DNA from 3 places in the Embleya sp. NPDC055664 genome. Region 1 is predicted to be linked to each of the others. Evidence: riboswitches for the same ligand, from Rfam matches in the RefSeq annotation. Region 1 holds a riboswitch; each other region holds the start of a gene.

Region 1 (7,651 bases):
GCAACGGGCACAACCCGCGACCCGGCGACGTGCCGTCGCACTGGTTCCGGGGCAGCGGCATGCTGCACGGCATCCGGCTGCGGGCCGGCCGGGCCGAGTGGTACCGCAACCGGTGGGTGCGCACCCCCGCGTGGAACGGCGCGCCGTATGTGCGCGCGGACGGCAGCGTCGACCTGACCGCGAGCATCGCCGGCACGCACATCGTCGAACACGCCGGTCGGCTGCTCGCGCTCCAGGAGGCCAACCTCCCGTTCGAGGTGACCCGCGAGTTGGACACGGTCGGCCCGTACGACTTCGCCGGCGGGCTGACCACCGCGATGACCGCGCATCCCAAAACCGATCCGGGCACCGGCGAACTGCACTTCTTCGGCTACTCGCCGACCCCGCCGTATCTGACGTACCACGTCGCGTCACCCCGGGGGCGGATCATCCGCAGCGAGGTGATCTGCGGCGCGGGACCCTCGCTGATGCACGACTTCGGGCTGACGCGACGCCATGTGGTCTGGCTCGACCTGCCGGTGGTGTTCAACCCGGCCGAGTCCTCCGGTGTGCCCTACCGCTGGAGCGAGTCCTACGCGCCCCGGATCGGCGTGATGCCGCGCACCGGCCCGGCCGTGCCGACCTGGTTCGAGGTGTCGCCGGGGATGGTGCTGCATGTGGCCAACGCGTACGAGGACGCGCGCGGTCGGATCGTGCTGGAGGCACCGAGGTTCGATCGGGCCGCGTGGGAGACGAGTTGGCGGTGGTGGGTGGGTGCGCCCGGCTACCCCGAGTCACCCGTGGTCGGCGCGATCTCGCACCGATGGATCCTGGACCCGGCCTCGGGCGTCGCGGGCGAGCAGGCACTGGACTCGCTGGTCGTCGAGTTCCCCACGATCGACGCCCGCGCGGTGGGCCGGCCGCACCGATTCGGCTACGCGTCGGCCTTTCCCGGGGCGGGGCTGCGCGAGTACGCGATCGTCAAGTACGACCGGGTGAGCGGGGAGCGGTGGATCGCCGGACAGGGGCGCGACCGTATGCCCGGCGAGGCGGTGTTCGTGCCGGCCGAGGGCGGCACCGCCGAGGACGACGGCTACCTGCTCACCGTGGTCAGTGATCTGGCCCGGAATGCCTCGGAGTTGCTGGTACTGGACGCGCGCAGGATCACCGCGCCGCCGATGGCGGCCGTCGAATTGCCGCGCCGGGTGCCGGCCGGGATCCACGGTTCGTGGATCCCCGACCCCGACGGATCGGTTGCCGACGGCTGAACCCGATCACGGTGATCTCCGTGCTCTACAGTCCGAGCAGCGTGCTCGGGTGGGCCGGGCGCCGGGTGGGGTGGGAGTGCGATTCGGGTGGGTGCGACCAGGCTGCTTGCGGTTCTGCTGTTCGTCGGCACGACGGCGTTGGGCATCGTGCTGTACTTCGTCGAGGACACGTCACTGGCGGATCTGCTCTCGCTCGGGGCGGGGGCGGTGTGTCTGTTCTGGCTGATCCTGGTGCTCACCGCGCCGTGGAACCTGTACTTCCGGGCCCAGCGGGTGATCACGGAGATCGCGATCAGCCGGGAGCGGGGCCTGGCGGTACCGGAAGGGCGTGACGTCGAGGCCCGGCGGATCGCCCGCCGACTGCTCTACGGCGCGATCGGCGCACACGTGCTCTCCGCCGCCGTGATCGCGCTGATCACCTGGATCTCCGGTGGCGTGGTGGGCTATTGGTTCGCCGGGTTCTACCTGCTCAGCACCCTGTTTCGACCCGGTCAGGCGTATGCGGAGCACCTGTCCCAGCGGCTGCGCACCATGCTGCGCGAGGTGACCCACCCCCGCGACGACGTGCTCGCGGTCAGCCAGGACGTCACGGCCCTCAAGGCCAAGGTCGAGGCCCTGGAGACCCGCACCAAGGAGTTGCTGGAGAGCATCGAGCAGCTCAAGGAGACGACGGTCTTCGGGGCGGCCGACACCACCAAGCGCTTCCAGGAGGCGGACCGCAAGGTGGACGCCCTCGGCCGCCGCTTCGAGGACACCATCAGCCAGTTGACGGACAACCAGGAAGTCATCTCCGGCATCAAGGCGTTCCTGCGGCTATTGCGCACCGAGCAGAGCTGACCGGGCCGTTCGGCCTACTCGCGTCCGGTGCTCACCGCCAACGCCATCGCGCGCATGTCCGGATCGGGATGGGCGCGTGCAACGGCCCGGCCGGGCCTGGTCGAACGCGCGTGGGCCCCGCCGAATGTCTCGGCGGGGCCCACGTGGTGAGGGTATGGATCAGACGGCGAGCTTGGTGCCCACGGCGATCACGTTCGGGTTGTCGCCGAGGACGCCGGCGTTGGCCGTGTGCAGGGCCTTGTAGCCGCCCTTGACACCGAACTTGGCCGCGATCGCGGACAGCGTGTCACCGGACTTGACGGTGTAGGTGCCGGAGCCCGACGCCCGCTCGGTCGCGGCCGACTTCGGCGCGTCCTGCTTGGCGACGTCCTGCTTGGGCTGCACGTTGAGCTTCGGCGCGTTGCCGGTCGCGGGCTTGGCCTCGGACGTCGGCGCGGCCTTCGGCTCGACCGAGGACTTGGTCTTGCCGGTGGTCGAGGACTCGGCCGTGGCGTTGGCGTCGCCGCCCTTGCCCAGACCGGCCTTCACGGAGCAGACCGGCCAGGCGCCGGGGCCCTGGCTCGCCAGGACCCGCTCGGCGACGGCGATCTGCTGCGCCTTGGAGGCCTGCGCGGCACTGGCCGCGTACTGGCTGCCGCCGAACGCGTTCCAGGTGCTCGGGGTGAACTGCAGACCGCCGGAGAAGCCGTTGCCCGTGTTGATGCCCCAGTTTCCGGTGCTCTCGCACTGGGCGACCGCGTCCCAGGTGGACGAAGTCGCGGCGTTCGCGCTGCCCGCCATGCCCACGAGGGGAAGGACGAGACCCGCACCTGCGGCGACGGCGATGCCGGCGCGACGGCCACGAGAGAGCGAACGAACCGGAGCGGTGATGGCACGGAAGGTCATTGATTACCTCGTCGGGCGCCTACGAAGTTAGCTGTCGGGTTCGGACGATTGGCCCGGCCTCGCCTGTCACAGGCATGGCTTCACCCCAGGCATCGGCAGTGCCGATGTCGGCTCACTTGGTTCCCCCGCTCCTGCCGCCAGTCGATATCGACTGCTTCCCTCGGACGGCGGCAGGATTCGGCGTACCGCCCGGGGAGTCCGCTTGTGCGAACAACCACGAAGCTACGCACCGGTTCGCCGGGTTGGCAAACATTTCGGGTGGTTTGTGACGTCCCCCATAGGGAGGAATAACACCTATTTGCCCGATTTGTCGCCGTCTTTGCAGGTCACGGCTCCGGCGTACACGGTGCGCGGCCGCGTGGTCACGCGTGCGTCAACGACGGGCTATTCCGTCGCGGGCAGCTCTACCGGAACCACTACCCGCTCCTCGTCCCAGAGGAACGTCGCGCCGCCGGTCGCGAAATTGGGCACATCGGCCACCGTGGCCCGCCCCTCGGGCGAATCCAGCACCGCCTCGAGTTCCGCGCGCGAGGGCGCGTACAGCGCGACCACCAGGTAATAGGGCGGCTTCGCACCGGACGGATCCGGTTCGCACTTGCCGATGGTCCAGCCGGTCAGTCCCGGCATGGTGCGGGCCAGCGGGACGTGCTTGTCCCAGTAATAGGAATCGAACGCCGCCGGGTCTTCGGGGTGGCCGTAGAGCACGGTCAACTTGTACATGCCGGGTCCTCACGCTCGTGGTTGTCGGACGGACGGACGTGCGCGTGCGCCACGCATCTACTGCCGGGCGCGTTGGTTACGGATGTGCCGGAGTGTCGCCCGCCGTGGCGGTGCCCCCACTCGGGGTGATGCTCTTGAACGCCCGCGCCTGCTCGGTGATGGCCACCTCGGTCGGCAGGCGCTCCATGCTGGAGGCGCCGAAGAAGCCGACCACGCCGGTGGTGTGGGCCAGGACGTACGCCGCGTCCTCGGGTTCGGCGATCGGCCCGCCGTGGCACAGCACCAGCACGTCGGGGTTGACCTCCGCCGCCGCGTCGCGCATCTCCTGCACCCGCTCCACCGCCTGGTCGAGGGTGACCGCGGTGGTCGCGCCGATGCTGCCCTTGGTGGTCAGCCCCAGGTGCGGGACCAGCACGTCGGCGCCGGCCGCCGCCATCGCGCGGGCCTGCTCGGGATCGAAGACGTACGGCGCCGTGAGCAGGCCGCGCTCCGCCGCCAGCCGGATCATCTCCACCTCCAGGTCGTAGCCCATCCCGGTCTCCTCCAGGTTCTGCCGGAAGACACCGTCGAACAGGCCGACCGTCGGGAAGTTCTGCACTCCCGCGAAGCCCATGGCCGCGAGTTGGTCCAGGAAGTGCGGCATGATCCGGAACGGATCGGTGCCGCACACCCCCGCGAGGACCGGGGTACTGCGCACCACCGGCAGCACCTCGCCCGCCATCTCCACCACGATCGCGTTGGCGTCGCCGTACGGCAGCAGTCCCGCCAACGAACCCCGGCCGGCCATGCGATAGCGGCCCGAGTTGTAGATGATGATCAGGTCCACACCCCCGGCCTCGGCGCACTTGGCGGACAATCCGGTGCCCGCGCCCGCGCCGATCACGACGCCGCCCTGCTCGACCGTCGTGCGCAGTCGGCCCCGCGCCTCGCGTCCGTTCATCTCAGTCCACGTGTCCCTTCGTGATCAATTCGTGCAATCGATCCGCCGCCGCCTTGGCGAACGCCGGATCGTTGATGTCCGTCGCGACCTCGCGCACCTCGACGGCGGTCCCGTCGAGGCCGGCGCGCAGCGCGTCGAACAACGCCGTATCGGCGTCGGAATCGTAGAAGGGTCCGCCCTCGACGTCGATCGCGGAGACTCCGCGCAGCGGCAGGTACAGCGCGGTGGGCCCGGTCGCGTCGATCAGTTTGGCCGCGATCCGCCGTCCCAGTTCGGCGTTTTCGGCCGGTGTGGTGCGCATCAGTGTCACGGTCGGGTTGTGCACGTACAACAGCCGGTCCTCGAAACGCGGCGGAACGGTGTCGCGGGGGCCGAAGTTGACCATGTCCAGCGCGCCCACGCTGACCACCTGCGGCAATCCCATCCGCCCGGCCGCGGTCAGCCGCTGCGGGCCCGCGCTGAGCACCCCGCCGACCAGGTCGTCGGCCAGCTCGGTGGTGGTCAGATCGAGGACCCCGGCCAGGAAGCCGCCCTCGGCCAGGTTCTCCATCGACCGGCCGCCGGCCCCGGTGGCGTGGAACACCAGTACCTCGTAGCCCAGTTCGTTGAGCCGCTCGCGCGCCGCGTCCACCGCCGGGGTGGTCACGCCGAACTGGGTCGCGGCCACCAGCGGTCGGCCCTCGCCGGTCACCCCGGCGACCGCCGCGCGGTCCTCGGCGTAGCCGCCGGCCATGCCCGCGATCGCGTCCGCCGCGTTGCCCAGGATGCGTTCGGAGAGCCGGTTGATCCCGGCGATGTCCACGACGCTGTACATCATCGTCACGTCCACCGCGCCGACGTACGGCGACACGTCGCCCGCCGCCATCGTGGACACCAGCAGCTTGGGCACGCCCACCGGCAGCGCGCGCATCGCGTGGGACGCGATCGCCGAGCCGCCCGAGCCGCCCATCGCGAGCACCCCGTCCACCCTTCCCTGCTCGAAGAGTTCGCGCAGAATCGAGGCCGCGCCCTCGGCCATCGCGGTGGTCGCCGCGCCCCGGTCGGCGCGGGTGCGCAGGTCCTCCAGATCGGTGCCCGCCGCGGCGGCGACCTCGCCCGCCTGTACATCGGCCTGGGCCAGCGAGTCGCCCAGGACGCCGACGTTCATCAGCAGGACCTCGGCTCCTCTGGCCCGCAGCCGGTAGGCCAGCCACGCGTATTCGGACCCCTTGGTGTCCAGCGTTCCGATCAGTACGACGGTGGGCATCGGTGCCTCCGGTGGTGTCGGTACGGCTTGCCGGGTTGACGCTTCGGCGGCGAACGGCCGCGCACAGTAACCCAACCGGATGATCATGGCAATGCAAAGCACCGTGCGATAGGACGGGTGGCGAGTCGCGGATTTCGCGCACGTGAAAGGGGTGTCGATGGCGGAGGAACCGGACGCACGGGTCGCAATCGTCGCGGGAGCCGGAGCGGGCATCGGGCGCGCGTCGGCATTGGCGCTGGCCCGCGACGGCGCGGACCTGGTGCTGGCCGCCCGCCGCCCCGAACCGCTGCGCGAACTCGCGGACGAGATCCGGGAGCTGACGGGCCGTCGGGTGCTCGCGGTGCCGACCGACCTGGCCGACCAGGGCGCCTGCCGCGCGCTGGTGGACACCGCGGCCCGGGAATCGGGCCGGGTGGACGTGGTGGTGAACGTGGCGACGTACAACCCGTCGGGACGCCTGGAGGAGTTGGACCCGGACGAGTTCCGGCGCGCGTTCGAGATCAACGTGCTGGGCGTACTGGCCGTCTCCCGCGCCGCGTTGCCCCATCTGCGCGCGGTCGGCGGCGGCTCGATCGTGCAGATCTCCTCGGAGGCGCCGCGCGCGAAGCTCGTCGGGCTGGGCGCGTACGCGGCGACCAAGGCCGCGATGGAGGTGGCCTCCGGGGTGTTGGCCAAGGAGGTCGGGCCGGACGGCATCCGGGTCAACGTGGTCGTCGCGGGCTACACCGAGAACGCCAAACTCGCCGGGTGCATCGCCGACATCGCCGCGCGCCGGGAGGTGCCCGAGAGCGAGGTACGGGCCGAGCTGACCCGGTCCTCGGCGCTGCGCCGGATCACCCGGCCCGAGGACATCGCCGACGCGGTCGCCTTCCTGGCCTCCGACCGGGCCCGGGCAATCACCGGCACGGTCGTCCCGGTCACGTCGGGGGTCTCCTTCGGCTGACCCGGCCGGCACGATTTTCGACCCATCGGCCGACCCGGGATCCGCCCGACCGATCCGATTTCGACGCATCGGCGGGGAAGCCGGGCCGCCGGTACGCCCGTTCGCGCCCGCTCAGCGCAGCCGCAGCGCCAGGAAGAAGTCCACCTTGTCCTCCAGACGAGCCAACTGACGCCCGGTCAGCTCCTCGATCCGGCCGATCCGGTAGCGCAGCGTGTTCACGTGTACGTGCAACCGCGCGGCGCACCTGGTCCACGACCCGTCGCAGTCCAAAAACACCTCCAACGTGCCGATCAGGTCCGCCTGATGGCTCGCGTCGTACGCGCGCAGCGGTTCCAGCAACCGGCCCCGGAAGGCCCGGCGCACGTCCTCGGGCACCGCGGCCAGCAGCGCCACGTGCGAGGCGAGTTCGGCATGCCCGACCACCTCGATCCGGCCCGTCCTGGTCCCGGCGATCCGGCCCGCGTGCCAGGCCTCCTCCAAGGCGCCGCGCAGCGCGTCGGCGCGGTCCACCCGGGCGCTCACCCCGATGTGCGCCCGCAGGTCGTCCGTCGCGGGCCCGTCCAACGCGGCCAGCCGCTCGCGCAGCAGGCCCGCGGTGGGATCCGGCTCGGCGCCGTCCCGGTCGTCCCCGCTCTCGCACGAGATCAGCGCCACCGCGCCGGAGCCGGCCGCCGACACCAAGGCGGGCGTCGGTCGATCCGCCAGCGCCTCCTCCAGGAGCACCCGGGCCAGTCGGGGTGCGTCGCGCACGGGCACGTCGGGCAGCGTGAGGGTGACGAACTGCCGGTGCCACGTGTCGCCCTCGTCCGGCTCGGCCACCCGCAGGCGTGTCG
Region 2 (7,651 bases), on a different contig from region 1:
CGAGCGCATGTGCGGGAAGACGCCGTCCTCCAGGCCGGTGAGGAACACCGTGGGGAACTCCAGGCCCTTGGCGGTGTGCAGGGTCATCAGGGTGACCACGCCGCCGTCCTCGGCGTCGGTGGGGATCTGGTCGGAGTCGGCCACGAGCGAGACCCGCTCCAGGAAGTCGGCGAGCGTGCCCGAGCCGCCCTCCTGCGCCTGGGCCTGCTCGAACTCCAGTGCCACCGCCGCGAGTTCCTGAAGGTTCTCGATCCGGGTCTCGTCCTGCGGGTCGCTGGATGCCTGCAACTCGGCGAGGTAGCCGCTTTGTTCCAGGATCGCCTCCAGGACGGTCGCGGGACCCGCGCCGCCGTCCACCACCGCGGTGAGGTCGTCCAGGAGCCGGACGAATCCCTTGACCGCGTTGGCCGAGCGCTTGGCCAGGCCCGGCGCGTCGTCGGCGCGGCGCAGCGCCTGGGCGAACGGGATGCGGTCGCGGGTCGCGAGCACGTCCAGGCACGCTTCGGCCCGGTCGCCGATGCCGCGCTTGGGCACGTTCAGGATCCGACGCAGCGAGACGGTGTCGTCGGGGTTGGCCAGCAGGCGCAGGTAGGCGAGCACGTCGCGGACCTCGCGGCGCTCGTAGAAGCGCACGCCGCCGACGACCTTGTACGGCAGGCCGACCCGGATGAAGACTTCCTCGAAGACGCGGGACTGGGCGTTGGTCCGGTAGAACACCGCGACCTGTCCCGGCTTGGTGTGGCCCGCGTCGGTGAGGCGGTCCACCTCGTCGGCGACGAACTGCGCCTCGTCGTGCTCGTCGTCCGCGACGTAGCCGACGATGGGGGTGCCGGCGCCGGCGTCGGTCCACAGGTTCTTCGCGCGTCGGTTGCTGTTGCGCTCGATCACCGCGTTGGCCGCGCTCAGGATGGTCTGCGTGGAGCGGTAGTTCTGCTCCAGCAGGATCGTGGTGGCGTTCGGGTAGTCGGCCTCGAAGTCGAGGATGTTGCGGATGGTCGCGCCGCGGAACGCGTAGATCGACTGGTCCGCGTCGCCGACCACGCACAACTCGGCCGGTTCGAGCCCGACGAGCCCGGCCTCGGCGGGGTTGACCAACTCGCCGTCCACCGTCAGGCGCGGGCCGCTGCCGGCCGCGCCGCCGACCAGTTCGCGCACCAGCGTGTACTGCGCGTGGTTGGTGTCCTGGTACTCGTCCACCAGCACGTGCCGGAAGCGTCGCCGGTAGTGCTCCGCGACGTCCGGGAACGCCTGGAGCAGGTGCACCGTGGTCATGATCAGGTCGTCGAAGTCGAGCGCGTTGGCCTGGCGCAGCCGCTCCTGGTACATCGTGTAGGCCTGCGCCAGTATGCGCTCGGACTCGTTGATCGCCTTGGCCGCGAAGTCCTCGTGGTCGATCAGTTCGTTCTTGAGGTTGGACACCTGCGCGTTGAACTTGCGCGGCGGGAACTTCTTCGGGTCCAGATCCAGGTCGCGGCAGACCATTGCCATCAGCCGCTGCTGGTCGGCGGAGTCGTAGATGGAGAACGAGGAGCTCATGCCGAGCTTCTTGTACTGCTGCCGCAGGATGCGTACGCAGGCCGAGTGGAAGGTGGACACCCACATCGCCTTGGTGCGCGGCCCGACCAGCGCCTCGACCCGCTCGCGCATCTCGGCGGCGGCCTTGTTGGTGAAGGTGATCGCCAGGATCTCGCCGGGGTGTACGTGGCGGGAGGCGAGCAGGTGGGCGATGCGGTGGGTCAGCACGCGGGTCTTGCCGGAGCCCGCGCCCGCCACGATGAGCAGCGGGGACCCCTCGTGCACGACCGCGGCGCGCTGTTGCGGGTTCATCCCGTCGAGCAGCCGGGCCGGGTCCACCACGGGGCGCGGGGCGCCGTTGCGGTAGTAGGCGTCGCGTGGCTCGGGCGGCGGTGCGTACTGCCCCTCGTACAGGTCGTCCGGATAGTCCTCCGGCAGGCCGTACACGTGGTTCTCGTCCGGCTCGGGCGGCAGCGGGATCTCGTCCGCGGAGCCGGCGGGGGACTTCTTGGCCGCGGTGTCGAAACCGGGCAGGGGGATGTCGTCGAAGAGGCTGCTCATCGTTCCCCGAGTCTAGGTGGGTGTCGGGCGGGTCGTGCCCGGGCCGTTGTCGCGGGCAGGGATCATTGCGCCGACAACCATCTTCGCCCCGTCGGACATCGGGTCGACCGTCAAGGGAGTACATCGTGCTGGACGATCGCGACGTGGAGCGGATCCTGGTGCTGGCCGCGCACCCGGACGACATCGACTTCGGGGCGGCGGGGACGGTCGCCACGTGGACCGAGGCGGGCATCGAGGTGAGCTACTGCCTGGTCACCGACGGGGACGCGGGCGGGTTCGATCCGGCGGTGCCCCGGTCGGAGATCGGCGGGATCCGGCGGGCCGAGCAGAGCGCGGCGGCGGCGCATGTGGGGGTGCGGCAGCTGTACTGGCTGGGGTATCCGGACGGGCGCGTGGCAGCCTCCATGGAACTGCGGCGCGACATCAGCCGGGTGATCCGACAGGTACGCCCGCAGCGCATGGTGATCCCGAGTCCGGAGCGGGACTGGGCCCGGCTGGCGCCCAGCCACCCCGATCACCTGGAGGCCGGCGAGGCGGCGATGCGGGCGATCTATCCGGACGCGCGCAACCCGTTCGCCCACCCCGAGCTGCTGGAGGCGGAGGGGCTGAAGGAGTGGACGGTGCCGGAGACCTGGCTGTCGCCGACCGCGGCGCCGAACCACGCGGTGGACGTGACGGAGGTGTTCGAGCGCAAGATCGCGGCGCTGCTGTCGCACGAGAGCCAGACGGGCCATCTGCCGGAGCTGCGCGAGCACGTGGTGTCGATGCTGGAGGGCAACGCGGCGCGGTTCGAACTGGGCGCCGGGCGTATGGCCGAGGTGTTCCGGGTGGTGGACACCCGCTAGCGGCGGGACCGGCGGCTCAGGTCCACATCACGGCGATGGCGATGTTCGCCACGGTCAGCAGGCCGATCGCGCCGAGGACGCGTGCGGACACCCGGTCCGCGGCGCGGTTGCCCCACACCAGCAACAGGATGACCAGCAGGATCCCGAGCTTGGTGCCGATCTTGGCGGTGTCCACGTCGCGGTCCAGGCCGGACTGCACCACGCCCACCAGGGCCAGGCCGGTGACGAGCATGGTCAGCGCGCCGTGCGTCATCGCCGGCACGATCCGCACGTCGCCGGTGCGCAGCGCGGACATCTGGGTGAGGAAGCCGCCGAGCAGGGCCGCGATGCCCACGATGTGCAGCACCAGCAGGATCTGCCGCAGAACGTCCACGTCGTACAACCCCTCGTCGATCATCGCCCCGGCGGGCACCCGGCCGGCGTTCTCGGCGCCCATGCCGGACCCCCGCCGCCGTCCGGCAGCCTAGCCGGCGGCGATCCACGCCTCTCCATCGGTCGAATGCCATTAAAGATCGCCAAAAGGGATCAAGATCGACTTTAGGGAATCCGGGCGCTTTTCCCGTGATACGCGGAGATGGAAACGGTGACATTGGTAAAGTTTTGGCAATGTGAAGGCCGATGGTGATGGTCCTGACACGCGTGTGACTAGTGTTCTGCGGCAGGCGATCGGCTCGAGGTCGGCCACCCGGTCGACACGATCGCCTCCGCCGAATTCGGTGACGGGTTTCGGTGACGGTGGGCAACCACGGTCGTCGCGACGCGAAGCCGGAACCGGGGACCCTCGCAGTCCCTTGGGGTGAATCGGTGCTCCGGCACCGTAGGGCGCCTTCTTCCGCCCGAACCCGTCAGCTAACCCGGTAGGCGGCCGAGGAAGGAGACCCGCCACCAGTGGCGTCCCAACGTCGACCCGGGCAACACCGCAAGCCCAAGCCGCGTACCGCCGTGCGTACCGCCGCGACCGTGGTCACGGCCGCCGCGACGATGACCGGTGTGATGACCTTCGCCGGCACCGCGAGCGCGGACCCCGCGCAGTCGTTCCAGCAGACCAAGGACCGCGTCAACCAGCTGCACAGCGACGTGATCAAGGCCACCGAAGCCGCCAACGGCGTCGAGGAACAGATCGAGAAGCAGCAGGGCACCGCGAACCAGACCCAGGCCCGGATCACCGAGGAACAGGCCGCGCTGAACGCCCTGCGCGACCAGATCGGCGTCCTGGCGGCCAACCAGTACCGCAGCGGCGGCCTCCCGCCGTCCCTCTCGCTCGCGCTCAGCGGCGACCCCGAGGGATACCTGCAGAAGTCGCAGATGATGTCCCAGCTCGACGGCCAGCAGGCCGCCAAGCTGAAGCAGATCGCGGCGCAGGCCCGAGTTCTCCAGCAGGACCGCACCGAGGCCTCCTCGCAGCTCGCGGAACTGGAGAAGCTGCGCACCGACCTGAACAAGAACAAGACCGACATCCAGGCCAAGCTCACCGAGGCACAGCGCCTGCTGAACACGCTCACCGCGCAGCAGCAGAAGGAAGTCCTCGACTCGGACGAGCACGCGAACGACACGCGTGCCAACGACCGCAGTTCGCGGGACAAGCAGGACACCACGCCGACGACCAACGTGCCGGCCTCCGGCCGGGCCGCGGCGGCGATCGCGTTCGCGCGGTCCCAGATCGGCAAGCCGTACGTCTCCGGCGCCGAGGGCCCCGGCTCCTACGACTGCTCGGGCCTGACCCAGGCGTCCTGGAAGGCCGCGGGCGTGCGCCTGACCCGGACGACCTGGACCCAGGTCAACGACGGTCCGCGCGTCGCCAAGGGCTCGCTCCAGCCGGGCGACCTGGTGTTCTTCTACTCGGACAACCGGCACGTGGGCCTGTACATCGGCAACGGCAAGATCATCCACGCCCCGCGTCCCGGCAAGACCGTGACCGAGGCGCCGGTCGACTCGATGCCGTTCTACGCGGCCATCCGACCCGGCTAGGCCCGGCGGACCCCGTCACACGTACGAAGGCGCCCTCCCGTCGCGGGAGGGCGCCTTCGCGCGTGTCGCCGGTCGCCCGGCTCAGACCAGTCGCCGGTCCGTCGCCCAGCGGGTCAGCTCGTGCCGGTTGGACAACTGCAACTTGCGCAGCACCGCGGAGACATGGGTCTCCACCGTCTTGACCGAGATGACCAATCGGCGGGCGATCTCCTTGTAGGCGTAGCCGCGCGCGATCAACCGCAGCACCTCGCGCTCGCGCTGGGTGAGCCGGTCCAGGTCCTCGTCGATCGGCGGCACGTCGGTGGCCGCGAACGCGTCCAGTACGAAGCCCGCCAGGCGCGGCGAGAACACCGCGTCGCCCTCGCCGACCCGGCCGATCGCGCGGATCAGTTCGTCGCCGGTGATCGACTTGGTCACATAGCCCCGGGCGCCGCCCCGGATCACCCCGATCACGTCCTCCGCGGCGTCGGACACGGACAGCGCCAGGAAGCGCACCGCCGGGATCAGCGACGCGCACCGGCGCAACACCTCGACCCCGCCGCCGCCGGGCAGGTGCACGTCGAGCAGGACCACCTCGGGGCGGGTCTCGGTGACCACGGCCACCGCGCTCGCCACGTCGTCGGCCTCGCCGACCACCTCGACCGCCTCGCCGATCTCGGCTCGCACGCCGGTGCGGAACATCCGGTGGTCGTCGACGAGGACCACCCGGGTGCGGGGCGTGCCCTCGACGGGTGCGCTACTCGTCTCGGTGGTGTTCACGTGTTCGTCCTTCCCACAGCGGACCGGCCGGCGTCGGCGCGGCGCATCTCCAGCTCGACCTCGGTGCCCTCGCCGGGTTCGCTGCGGATGTTCGCGGCGCCCCCGTTGCGGCGCATGCGCCCGAGCACGGACTCTCGCACACCCAGCCGGTCGGCGGGTACGGAGTCGGGGTCGAAACCGGGTCCGCGGTCGCGGACGAACACCGTGACCGTGTCCTCGTCGGCCTCGCCGAACACCGAGATCGCCGCGCCGCCCGCGTACTTCGCCGCGTTCACCATCGCCTCGCGCGCGGCGGCGATCAGTGCGGAGAGCCGGTCGTCGACCGGGCAGTCGCCCACGCACACGATCTCGATCGACACCCCGTGCGCGTCCTCCACCTCGGCGGCGACCCCGCGCAGTGCGGCGGCGAAGGTGCGGTCCGGCTCCTCGCCGTCGGGGCGGTACAACCAGGCCCGCAACTCGCGCTCCTGCGCCCGGGCCAGCCGGGCCACCTCGCGCGGGTCCTCCACCTGGCGCTGGATCAGGGTCAGCGTGTGCAGCACCGAGTCGTGCACGTGCGCGGCCACCTCCGCCCGCTCCTGGGCCCGGATGCGGGCCCGGCGCTCGGCGCCCAGCTCGCGGGTCTGCCGCAGCAGATACGGGCCGAAGATGACCAGCAGGCCGACCAGGAGCAGGCCCGCCCCGCGCATCGCGGCCAGCGCGTCGCCGATACCGCCGCGGCCGAGCGAGAAGAAGATCAGGCCCGCGACCACCAGCGTGGCGCCGATCAGGGCGCGCAGCCAACCCCCCACCCGGCTGCGCCCGTCCAGCGAGAACCAGCGCTGCCGCTGCGACTCGTCGGCCTGACGCCACAGCAGGATCACCCCGGGCCCGGCCACGAGCAGCGGCCACAACCAGTCGCCGGAACCGGTGTCGGTGTCGGTCCCGAGCCCGGTGAGCATGGTCGCCGCGATCAGCACGATGATCAGCGCGAGCGCTTGATGCCGCTCCCGGCCGCGCTCGCGGCTCGGCGGGGCGGCGTCGGTCACGCTCTGCGGTACGAAGATCCAAAAGGCCGCGTACAGGACCACGCCCAGGCCCGCGAAGAACGCGAGCGCGACGAAGGCGACGCGCAGCACCACCACCTCGACGCCGAGGTGCTCGGCCAGGCCGCGCGCGACGCCGCCGGCGAACCGGTGGGACGCGGCGCGGCGGAGCTTCGGCGTCGGGTACGCGGGCCGGTTCGGCGCGGCGGGGGGCGGATATACGGCGGTCACACGACCGATCGTCACACGCCGGCAAGTCCGGGCGCATCAGGGCCCGACCCTGATTCCCCCTCAGGGTCGGACCAGGGGTCGACCAGGGCGGAGCCCGATGGGAACGGGGCCGCGTGCACGCCACGATGGACCCATGAACGACGACATGAAACCCGGTGTCTCGGCCGGCGACCGGGCCGGCGACGTCCCGGGCGGCCCTCCGGGGTCGTCCGCGGCGCCCACGACGACGACCACTCGACCCCAGCTCCTGCGCAGCGTCGACGACCGCATGGTCTCCGGCGTGTGCGGCGGGCTCGGCGAGCATTTCGGCCTCGATCCGGTGATCTTCCGCATCGTCTTCGCGGTGCTGTCGCTCTTCGGCGGGGTGGGCGTACTGGTGTACAGCCTGGGCTGGCTGTTGATCCCGGCCCGTGGAGAGGAGCAGCCGGTGCTGCGCCGGGTGCTCTCCGGGAAGTTCGACCGCGGGGCGACGGCCGCCACCGTGGTCGCCGTGATGGGGGTCGCCTTGTTCTTCACGTACCTGGACTCGGGCTTCGGCCCGTCGGTCCCGCTGATGATGATCACCGCCGTGGTCCTGTTCATGGTCTGGACCGACACGAAACGCAGGTCCGAGGCCGCCGCGCGGACGGCGGGGGTCGCGGCGACGGCGAGCGCTCCCGCGCCGGTCGACACCGCCCCCGCCGGCGACACCGCGCCGGGACCGCCGATGTGGTGGCAGGTGCCCGGTGGCGGCTCGGCGCCGGAGGG
Region 3 (7,651 bases), on a different contig from region 1:
AACTCGGAGCCGATGAATCCGGCTCCACCGGTGATCAGGATCCTCATGGACACGGGAGTCTACCGATCCCCGAACGCGCAGAGCCTATGGTGTTCGCATGCGCGGCATCCTTCTCGCGGGCGGCACCGGCTCCCGACTCTGGCCCATCACCCAAGCGGTATCGAAGCAACTGATGCCGGTCTTCGACAAGCCGATGATCTACTATCCGCTGTCGACGTTGATCATGGCCGGCATCCGTGAGGTGCTGGTCATCACGACCCCCGAGGACCAACCCCAGTTCCGCCGCCTGCTCGGTGACGGCTCGCGAATCGGCATGCGGCTCGAATACGTCGAGCAGGCCAGCCCCGACGGCATCGCCCAGGCGTTCCTGCTGGGCGAGGAGTTCATCGGCGGCGAGCCGGTGGCGCTGATCCTGGGCGACAACATCTTCCACGGCGTGGGCCTGGGCCGGCAGCTGCGCCAGGGGGTGGACCCGGTCGGCGGTCGGGTCTTCGCCTACCCGGTCGCCGACCCCAAGGCGTACGGCGTGGTCGAGTTCGACGCCGAGGGTGTGGTCCGCTCGATCGAGGAGAAGCCCACCCAGCCGAAGTCGCGCTACGCGGTGCCCGGGTTGTACTTCTACGACGCGCGGGTGGTCGAGATCGCCAAGACGCTCAAGCCGAGCGATCGCGGCGAGCTGGAGATCACCGGCGTCAACGCGGCCTACCTGGAGCGCGGCGAGCTGATGGTGAGCGTGCTGGACCGGGGCACCGCGTGGCTGGACACCGGCACCTTCTCCTCGCTGGTGCACGCGGCGGAGTTCGTCCGGGTCATCGAGGAGCGGCAGGGGCTCAAGATCGGCTGCATCGAGGAGGCGGCCTGGCGGGCCGGCTTCATCGACGACGCGCAGTTGGCCGCGCTCGCGCAACCGCTGCTCAAGAGCGGCTACGGCAAGTATCTGATCGACCTGCTCGCCTACGGCGGCGGCATCGCGCCGCTGCCGGACCCCGCCTGAGGCACCGGCGCTCGGCTCGGTTCGACGCGGGTCGCCGACGACCACGGCATTGCCTTCATGCTCCACATGTCAACCCATCCGGACCCGGCCGCCCGGGTCCGCCGGACAAGGACACGACAGATGAAGTTCCGCCCCCTCTCGATCGAGGGCGCCTGGGAGATCAACTTCCGGCAACACGGGGACCCTCGCGGCATGTTCATGGAGTGGTACCGCTTCGATCTGCTGTCCGAGGAGGTGGGACACCCCCTCCGGCTCGCGCAGGCCAACATGTCGGTGTCGGCGCGCGACGTGGTGCGCGGGATCCACTTCGCGGACGTGCCCCCGGGGCAGGCGAAGTACGTGACCTGCGTGCGCGGCGCGGTCCTGGACGTGGTGGTCGACCTGCGCGTGGGCTCGCCGACGTTCGGCACCTGGGAGGGCGTCCGGCTGGACGACACCGAGCGGCAGGCGGTGTACATCTCCGAGGGCCTGGGACACGGCTTCTGCGCGTTGACCGACGACGCGACGCTCAGCTACCTGTGCTCGGAGACCTACGCGCCCACGCGTGAGCACGCTGTGCACCCGCTCGACCCGGACCTGGCCATCGCCTGGCCGACGGTGGGCGCCGCGCAATTGTCCGAGCGGGATCTGGCCGCGCCCACGCTGGCCGAGGCACTGCGCGACGGGTTGCTGCCCGACTACGAGCAATGCCGCCGATTCACCGAGTCGTTGGGCGAGGTTTCCCCGTAGTCGCCCTCCCGGTGGGAGCGCGCAGAGGTGGGCGTCGGGGCCCCGTCTAAACGTCTGGTGGGTGTCGTCGCGCGGCGATAGTGTCTGCGCGACGACGACCCGATGCCGCGGGGGGGTACCCGGCCCGGATTCGTCGTTCCATCGTTGGTGATCCGACTCGACCACACCACGCGCGGAACTCGTGTCCCCGCCGGAAGTACCCGCGTGGAGATGTCGGATCACCCTCCTCGGGAGGACCTTTTTTGAAGATCCGCACGCTCCGCGGTTCCATGGCACTGCTGTCGGCGAGCGCGCTCGCCGGCGGCATGCTGGTGGCGCTGGTACCGACGTCCGCCCAGGCCGCGCTCAGCGGTGGGGACGGCGTCATCGCCGGCACCACGACATCCACGAATCACCTCGAGGCCCGTCGGGTCGACGGCACCTCGGTCGATCTCGGGCTCGGTGACGGCCTGTTCCCGTCATACTCGCCCGACGGCAGTCACGTGACGTTCGTCCGAGGCGACCGGCTCCAGGTCGCCCGGGTCGGTGGGGCCCACCCGATCGAACTCACCGGGGCCTCCGTCCAGCAGGTCGTGATGCCTCGGTTCTCGCCCGACGGGCGCTACATCCACTTCACCGCGTCCCTCAACGGCTCCGCGCCCAAGGCGTATCGGGTGCTCTCGGACGGCAACGGCACCCCGGTGCCGGCGTTCGAGGGGCAGGCCTCCTGCGACCGCTACGTGTCGGCGAACTCGCAGTGGATGTACGTCTTCCAGCGCGGGTGCGGCACGGACACCTCGGTCTGGTCGTACAACGCGACGAACGGCGCGACCGCCAAGATCGCCGACGACGCGGGCGCCCCCGACATCTCACCCGACGGCAAGACGGTCGTCTTCGTCCGCGTCGTGGCCAACACGGGCCGGTTGTACAGCGTCGACACGACCGGTGGTCAGCCCAAGCAGCTCAGCGCCGACACCGACGCCTCCGTCTCGCTGCCCAGCTTCTCCCCGTCGGGTACCAGGATCGCCTACGGCAAGGGCAGCGACACCTGGGTGATGGACAAGAACGGCGACAACGCGAAGCGGGTCGCCGCGAACTTCTGGCAGGCCTCGTGGCAGCCCCTGCGCAAGGAGGGCGTCTATCGGGTCTGGGGCGACACCGCCCACGACACCGCGATCGCCAACTCGAAGTTCAAGTGGGCCTCGGTCGGCGACACCTCCTCGGGGCTGCGGCAGGCCGACTCGGCGGTCATCAGCCGGACGGACTACTTCTACGACGGCCTGTCCGGCGCTGCCCTCGCGGGCGCCAAGAACGGTCCGCTGCTGCTCGGCAGTTGGGGCGGACCGGGCAGTCTGTACGAGGAGCTGACGCGCACCCTGCGTCCCGGCTCCAACGTCTACATCCTCGGCGGGATCAACGCGCTGAGCACCAACTACGAGGACGATCTGCGGCAGTGGGGCTTCACGCCCAAGCGGCTTGCCGGTGCCACCATGTACGACACCGGGATCGCGATCGCCCGCGAGACCAACCCGGCCCCGAAGAACGTGTTCGTGGTCACCGGTGAGGACTACTACGACGGCCTCTCGGCGGGTGCCGCGGCCGGCGGCACCAAGGACAGCGTGGTCGTCTACAGCGCGGGCGACAACATGCCCGCCGTGACCGAGTCCTACCTGAACGCGATCAACCCCGCCACCACGAACGTGATCACCGTCGGCGGGCCGGCCGACCGCGCGCTGCTGTCGGCGAACCTGCCGTCCTGGCCGGACGGCGCGGAGTACTACGCGGTCGCCGGGAACACCGCGGCCGACACCGCGGCCAAGCTCGGCCGGTTCTGGTTCGCCGCCCCGCGCACCGTGGGTCTGGCCACCACCATGACCTGGCAGGACGCCCTCACCGGCGGCGCGATGATGGCCGGGCTCGGCCCCATCCTGCTCACCGACGAGGACAGCCTGGCTCCGGCCAGCTCCTGGTACCTCTACGACAACGGCGCCTCGCTCTCCTCCGTGGTCCTGGTCGGCGGCGAGTCGGCGCTCAACGCGCCGATCGTGGACCAGGCCGGCAACCAGATCGGGCTCCCCGGTCAGTACACCTACGTACCGATGTACAACGGCGTCGAGCCGCCCGCGGGCAAGGCGCTGCGCGCCGCGCCGGCGGACAAGCCCGGCAGCCCGGCCGTGAACGGCCCGGCGAGCGGCACCGGTCCGCAGGCCGGTTCGGACGTCGAGCGGCACACCAAGCGCTGACCGCACGACACCACGGCAACACCGCGACACACCGAGGGCCCTCGGCGGGACACGACATGTCCCGTCGGGGGCCCTCGGCCCGTCCCGGCGGCGGTGAGGCACGGGCGAAACGCCCCCGAAGCGGTCCATCCGGTTAGGGTCTCGACATGAAGTGGCTTGTCACCGGCGGTGCCGGATACATCGGAACGCATGTCGTACGCGGGCTCGTCGCGGCCGGGGACGAGGTCGTCGTGGTCGACGACCTCTCCTCCGGGGTCCGCGAGCTGGTGCCGGACACGATCCCGGTGGTGATCGGCTCCGTGCTGGACCGGGCGCTGCTCGACGAGCTGTTCGGCGCGCACATCTTCGACGGCGTGGTGCACATCGCGGGCAAGAAGCGGGTGCCCGAGTCGGTCGCGCGTCCCCTCTACTACTACGAGGAGAACGTGGAGGGTCTGCGCACGCTGCTCGCGGCGATGGTCGCGGCCGAGGTGCCCCGGATCGTGTTCTCCTCCAGCGCCGCCGTGTACGGCATGCCCGACGTGGACCTGGTCGACGAGGACACCCCGTGTCTGCCGATCAACCCGTACGGCGAGAGCAAGCTGGTCGGCGAGTGGCTGATCGCGGCCACCGCGCGGGCGCACGGGATCTCCTACGCCTGCCTGCGCTACTTCAACGTCGCGGGCGCCGGCGCGCCGGAGCTCGCGGACGCGGGTGTGTCCAACCTCGTGCCGATGGTGCTGGAGAAGTTGACGGCCGGCCGCGCACCGGTGATCTACGGGGACGACTACGACACCCCCGACGGCACCTGTGTGCGCGACTTCATCCACGTGGTGGACCTGGCCGAGGCGCACGTGGCCGCCGCCCGCCGGCTCGCCGCCGACCCGGACACCCGCCTGGTGCTCAACGTCGGCCGCGGTCGGGGCACCTCGGTCCGCGAGATGGTCGAACTCATCCGCGAGGTCACCGGTTTGCGCGAGTTCGCGCCCCAGACGCTGCCCCGGCGCGCCGGCGACCCGGCCCGGGTGGTCGCGAGCGCCGAGCGGATCGCGGCCGAACTGGGCTGGAAGGCTCGCCTGGACGTCTCCGACATGGTGGAGAGCGCGTGGACCGGGTGGCGGGCGCGGCGCGGGTGACGGGCGCGGGACGCGCCACGTGGTGAACGCCGGGCCGGCCGAACGTGTGCCGCGCATCCTGTGCTCCCGAATCACCCCGAGTGCTTTCGTGTGCTCCGAACGCCTCGATGCGACGCCGGCCGGCGAGTCGGCGTCGCGGGGAGTGCGTGGGGTGAAGTGCGCCGGGATGAATCGGACTTGGGGCTTTTGTCCTGTGGGCCGAATCACTCCGGCTCCGGGTGCAGACGGGTGCGCCGATGGGTAACGGCGCGATTCCGGGCCCGAGACGCGCGATGCGCCTGTGACGAACGGGACTTCGGTGATCATTCCCGGGTGATCCATATGAGGCTCGATCAAGGTTCCTTGTCACCCGATCCGGCCGAATCCACCACGGAACGCCAACTACGGTCCTTTCCGTAAGGGATCATCTACATTGCGCTCAACCGCAAAACGGATAATCGGCTTCTATCCGACACAGACTTGTGATCTTCGGCGGGGCCTGCTTAGCGTTCGATCCGTCCGTATCCCACACGGACCCCGATCGCCGGTACGCCGAATCCTGTCGCCGGCCGTTCGGGAGGCTGACGAGCACCACACGACAGGAGCGGGGGAACCACAGGTGAACCGCCGCACACGGCACCGATCGAGACGGTCGGCGGCCGTGAACGGCTTGGGGTGAAGCCACGTTCTTCGGGACGTGGCCGGGCTATCGATCTCCGGCCCGAATCCGACAGCTCACCTCGTAGGCGTGGGAGAGGATCCAGCCATGCTGTCCGGAACCGGGCGTCATCGCCGTCGCAGCACCAGCAGGACCACGCGTCTGATCGCCGCGGCCGGCGTCGCCGGTGTCGGCGTCGCCATGCCGATCATCGGGGCGGGCACGGCTCAGGCCGCGTCCGTGAGCACCTGGGACAAGGTCGCCCAGTGCGAGAGCACGGGCAACTGGAAGATCAACACCGGTAATGGCTTCTACGGCGGCCTCCAGTTCACCCAGAGCACCTGGAACGAGTTCGGCGGCTCGCAGTACGCCGCCCGCGCCGACCAGGCGACCAAGAGCCAGCAGATCGCGATCGCCGAGAAGGTGCTCAAGAGCCAGGGCCCCGGCGCCTGGCCGGTCTGCTCGGTCAAGGCGGGCCTGACCCGCGGCGGTGCCGCTCCGGACCTCGACACGGGCTCGGCGGGCGGCAAGACCGCGCCGAAGACGGCCCCGAAGACGGAGAGCGCCAAGCCGGCGCCGAAGACCGAGACCGCCAAGCCGAAGATCGAGGTCAAGAGCGAGGCGCCGAAGACCGAGGCGCCCAAGGACGAGACTCCCAAGACCGAGGCGCCCAAGGCCGCGACGACCGCCAAGACGGACGCGGCCGGCGACTCCTACGTCGTGGTCGCCGGCGACACGCTGTCGCAGATCGCGAACGCCCGGAACGTGCCCGGCGGTTGGCCGAAGCTGTACGAGGCCAACAAGAGCGTGGTCGGCGAGAACCCGGACCTGATCTTCCCGGGCCAGCAGCTGAAGGTCGACGGCAAGGCCGCGCCGGCCGCCGAGACCAAGACCGAAACCAAGGACGAGCCCAAGGCCGAGGCGCCGAAGGCGGAGACGCCCAAGGCCGAGGCCAAGACCGAGGTCAAGCCGGCCGCCGCGCCGAAGACCACGGTCAAGACCGAGAGCACCAAGGCCGACTCCCCGGCCAAGGGCTCCGAGCAGGCCTCCGGTTCGTATGTCGCCCCGGTCTCCGGCGCCACCTTGACCGCGAGCTTCGGCTCGGGCGGGTCGCGCTGGTCCAGCGGCCACCACACCGGCCAGGACTTCGCCGTCTCGACCGGCACCACGGTGCGCGCGGTCACCTCCGGCACGGTCGTCTCGGCCGGCTGGGGCGGCGCGTACGGCAACGAGGTCGTGATCCGGCACGCGGACGGCAAGTACACCCAGTACGCGCACCTGTCCTCGATCTCGGTCAAGGCCGGGATGAAGGTGCAGACCGGCCAGAAGATCGCGCTCTCCGGCGCGACCGGCAACGTCACCGGCCCGCACCTGCACTTCGAGGTCCGCACCACGCCGAACTACGGCTCCGCGGTCAACCCGATGACGTGGCTGCGCAGCCACGGCGTGAACGTCTGATCCACCACACTCCCGCGCCGAACGGCGGGCGTCCCCTTCGGGGGGCGCCCGCCGTTCGCGTGTGCGGGCCGCGCGGGCGCGGGGCGGGCGGCGGCGGGGGCAGGGGGACGCGCGGGGCGGGTGGATGGCAGTCCCGGGGCGTAGGACGACTCCGGCGCCGAGGTTCGGGTGCCGGGGGTTCAGGCGCGGGGGTTGGGGTGCCGGGGGTTCAGGGCAGGCGGGCCGTGTGAAGGGTGGCGGTCGGGTCGAGCCACAGGGCGAGCGGTCGGCCCGCGCCGTCGAGGGTGGTGGTCGGGCCGTTCGGGGTCGGGCGGTCGTCGAGCACGAGCGGCGTGGGGGTCGCGCCGAGCACCACCGGGCGGCCCTCGGCGTCCCGGGTCGAGGTGAGCAGCGTGCCGTCGGGGCGGGGCAGTTGCCACAGCGGCTCGTAGCCGGCCCCGGCCGTGCGCGTGGCCGTGGGCACCCACGTGTCGGGACCGGCCTCGGTCGTGCCCGC

What was found. A riboswitch is a leader RNA that binds a small molecule or an ion and turns the genes downstream of it on or off. The one in region 1 is predicted to bind cyclic di-AMP.
Region 2: another riboswitch for cyclic di-AMP. It lies ahead of ACWGR4_RS17075 (NlpC/P60 family protein); the one in region 1 lies ahead of ACWGR4_RS09320 (transglycosylase family protein).
Region 3: another riboswitch for cyclic di-AMP. It lies ahead of ACWGR4_RS29560 (transglycosylase family protein); the one in region 1 lies ahead of ACWGR4_RS09320 (transglycosylase family protein).

The regions. Positions count from the first base shown of each region.
Region 1 is NZ_JBSHGZ010000004.1:337,764-345,414, forward strand. It holds gene ACWGR4_RS09310 (carotenoid oxygenase family protein) at 1-1,247, shown strand, start outside; gene ACWGR4_RS09315 (coiled-coil domain-containing protein) at 1,335-2,084, shown strand; gene ACWGR4_RS09320 (transglycosylase family protein) at 2,244-2,864, opposite strand; cyclic di-AMP (ydaO/yuaA leader) riboswitch at 2,970-3,132, opposite strand; gene ACWGR4_RS09325 (EthD family reductase) at 3,354-3,689, opposite strand; gene ACWGR4_RS09330 (phosphoenolpyruvate hydrolase family protein) at 3,766-4,629, opposite strand; gene ACWGR4_RS09335 (Tm-1-like ATP-binding domain-containing protein) at 4,631-5,875, opposite strand; gene ACWGR4_RS09340 (SDR family NAD(P)-dependent oxidoreductase) at 6,033-6,818, shown strand; gene ACWGR4_RS09345 (PucR family transcriptional regulator) at 6,930-7,651, opposite strand, start outside.
Region 2 is NZ_JBSHGZ010000008.1:196,794-204,444, forward strand. It holds gene pcrA (DNA helicase PcrA) at 1-2,076, opposite strand, end outside; gene ACWGR4_RS17065 (PIG-L deacetylase family protein) at 2,202-2,921, shown strand; gene ACWGR4_RS17070 (hypothetical protein) at 2,938-3,294, opposite strand; cyclic di-AMP (ydaO/yuaA leader) riboswitch at 3,670-3,800, shown strand; gene ACWGR4_RS17075 (NlpC/P60 family protein) at 3,810-4,889, shown strand; gene ACWGR4_RS17080 (LuxR C-terminal-related transcriptional regulator) at 4,971-5,648, opposite strand; gene ACWGR4_RS17085 (ATP-binding protein) at 5,645-6,904, opposite strand; gene ACWGR4_RS17090 (PspC domain-containing protein) at 7,038-7,651, shown strand, end outside.
Region 3 is NZ_JBSHGZ010000022.1:38,379-46,029, reverse strand. It holds gene rfbB (dTDP-glucose 4,6-dehydratase) at 1-47, opposite strand, end outside; gene rfbA (glucose-1-phosphate thymidylyltransferase RfbA) at 98-994, shown strand; gene rfbC (dTDP-4-dehydrorhamnose 3,5-epimerase) at 1,115-1,723, shown strand; gene ACWGR4_RS29570 (cell wall-binding repeat-containing protein) at 1,993-3,945, shown strand; gene galE (UDP-glucose 4-epimerase GalE) at 4,092-5,060, shown strand; cyclic di-AMP (ydaO/yuaA leader) riboswitch at 5,619-5,803, shown strand; gene ACWGR4_RS29560 (transglycosylase family protein) at 5,806-7,155, shown strand; gene ACWGR4_RS29555 (PIG-L family deacetylase) at 7,364-7,651, opposite strand, start outside.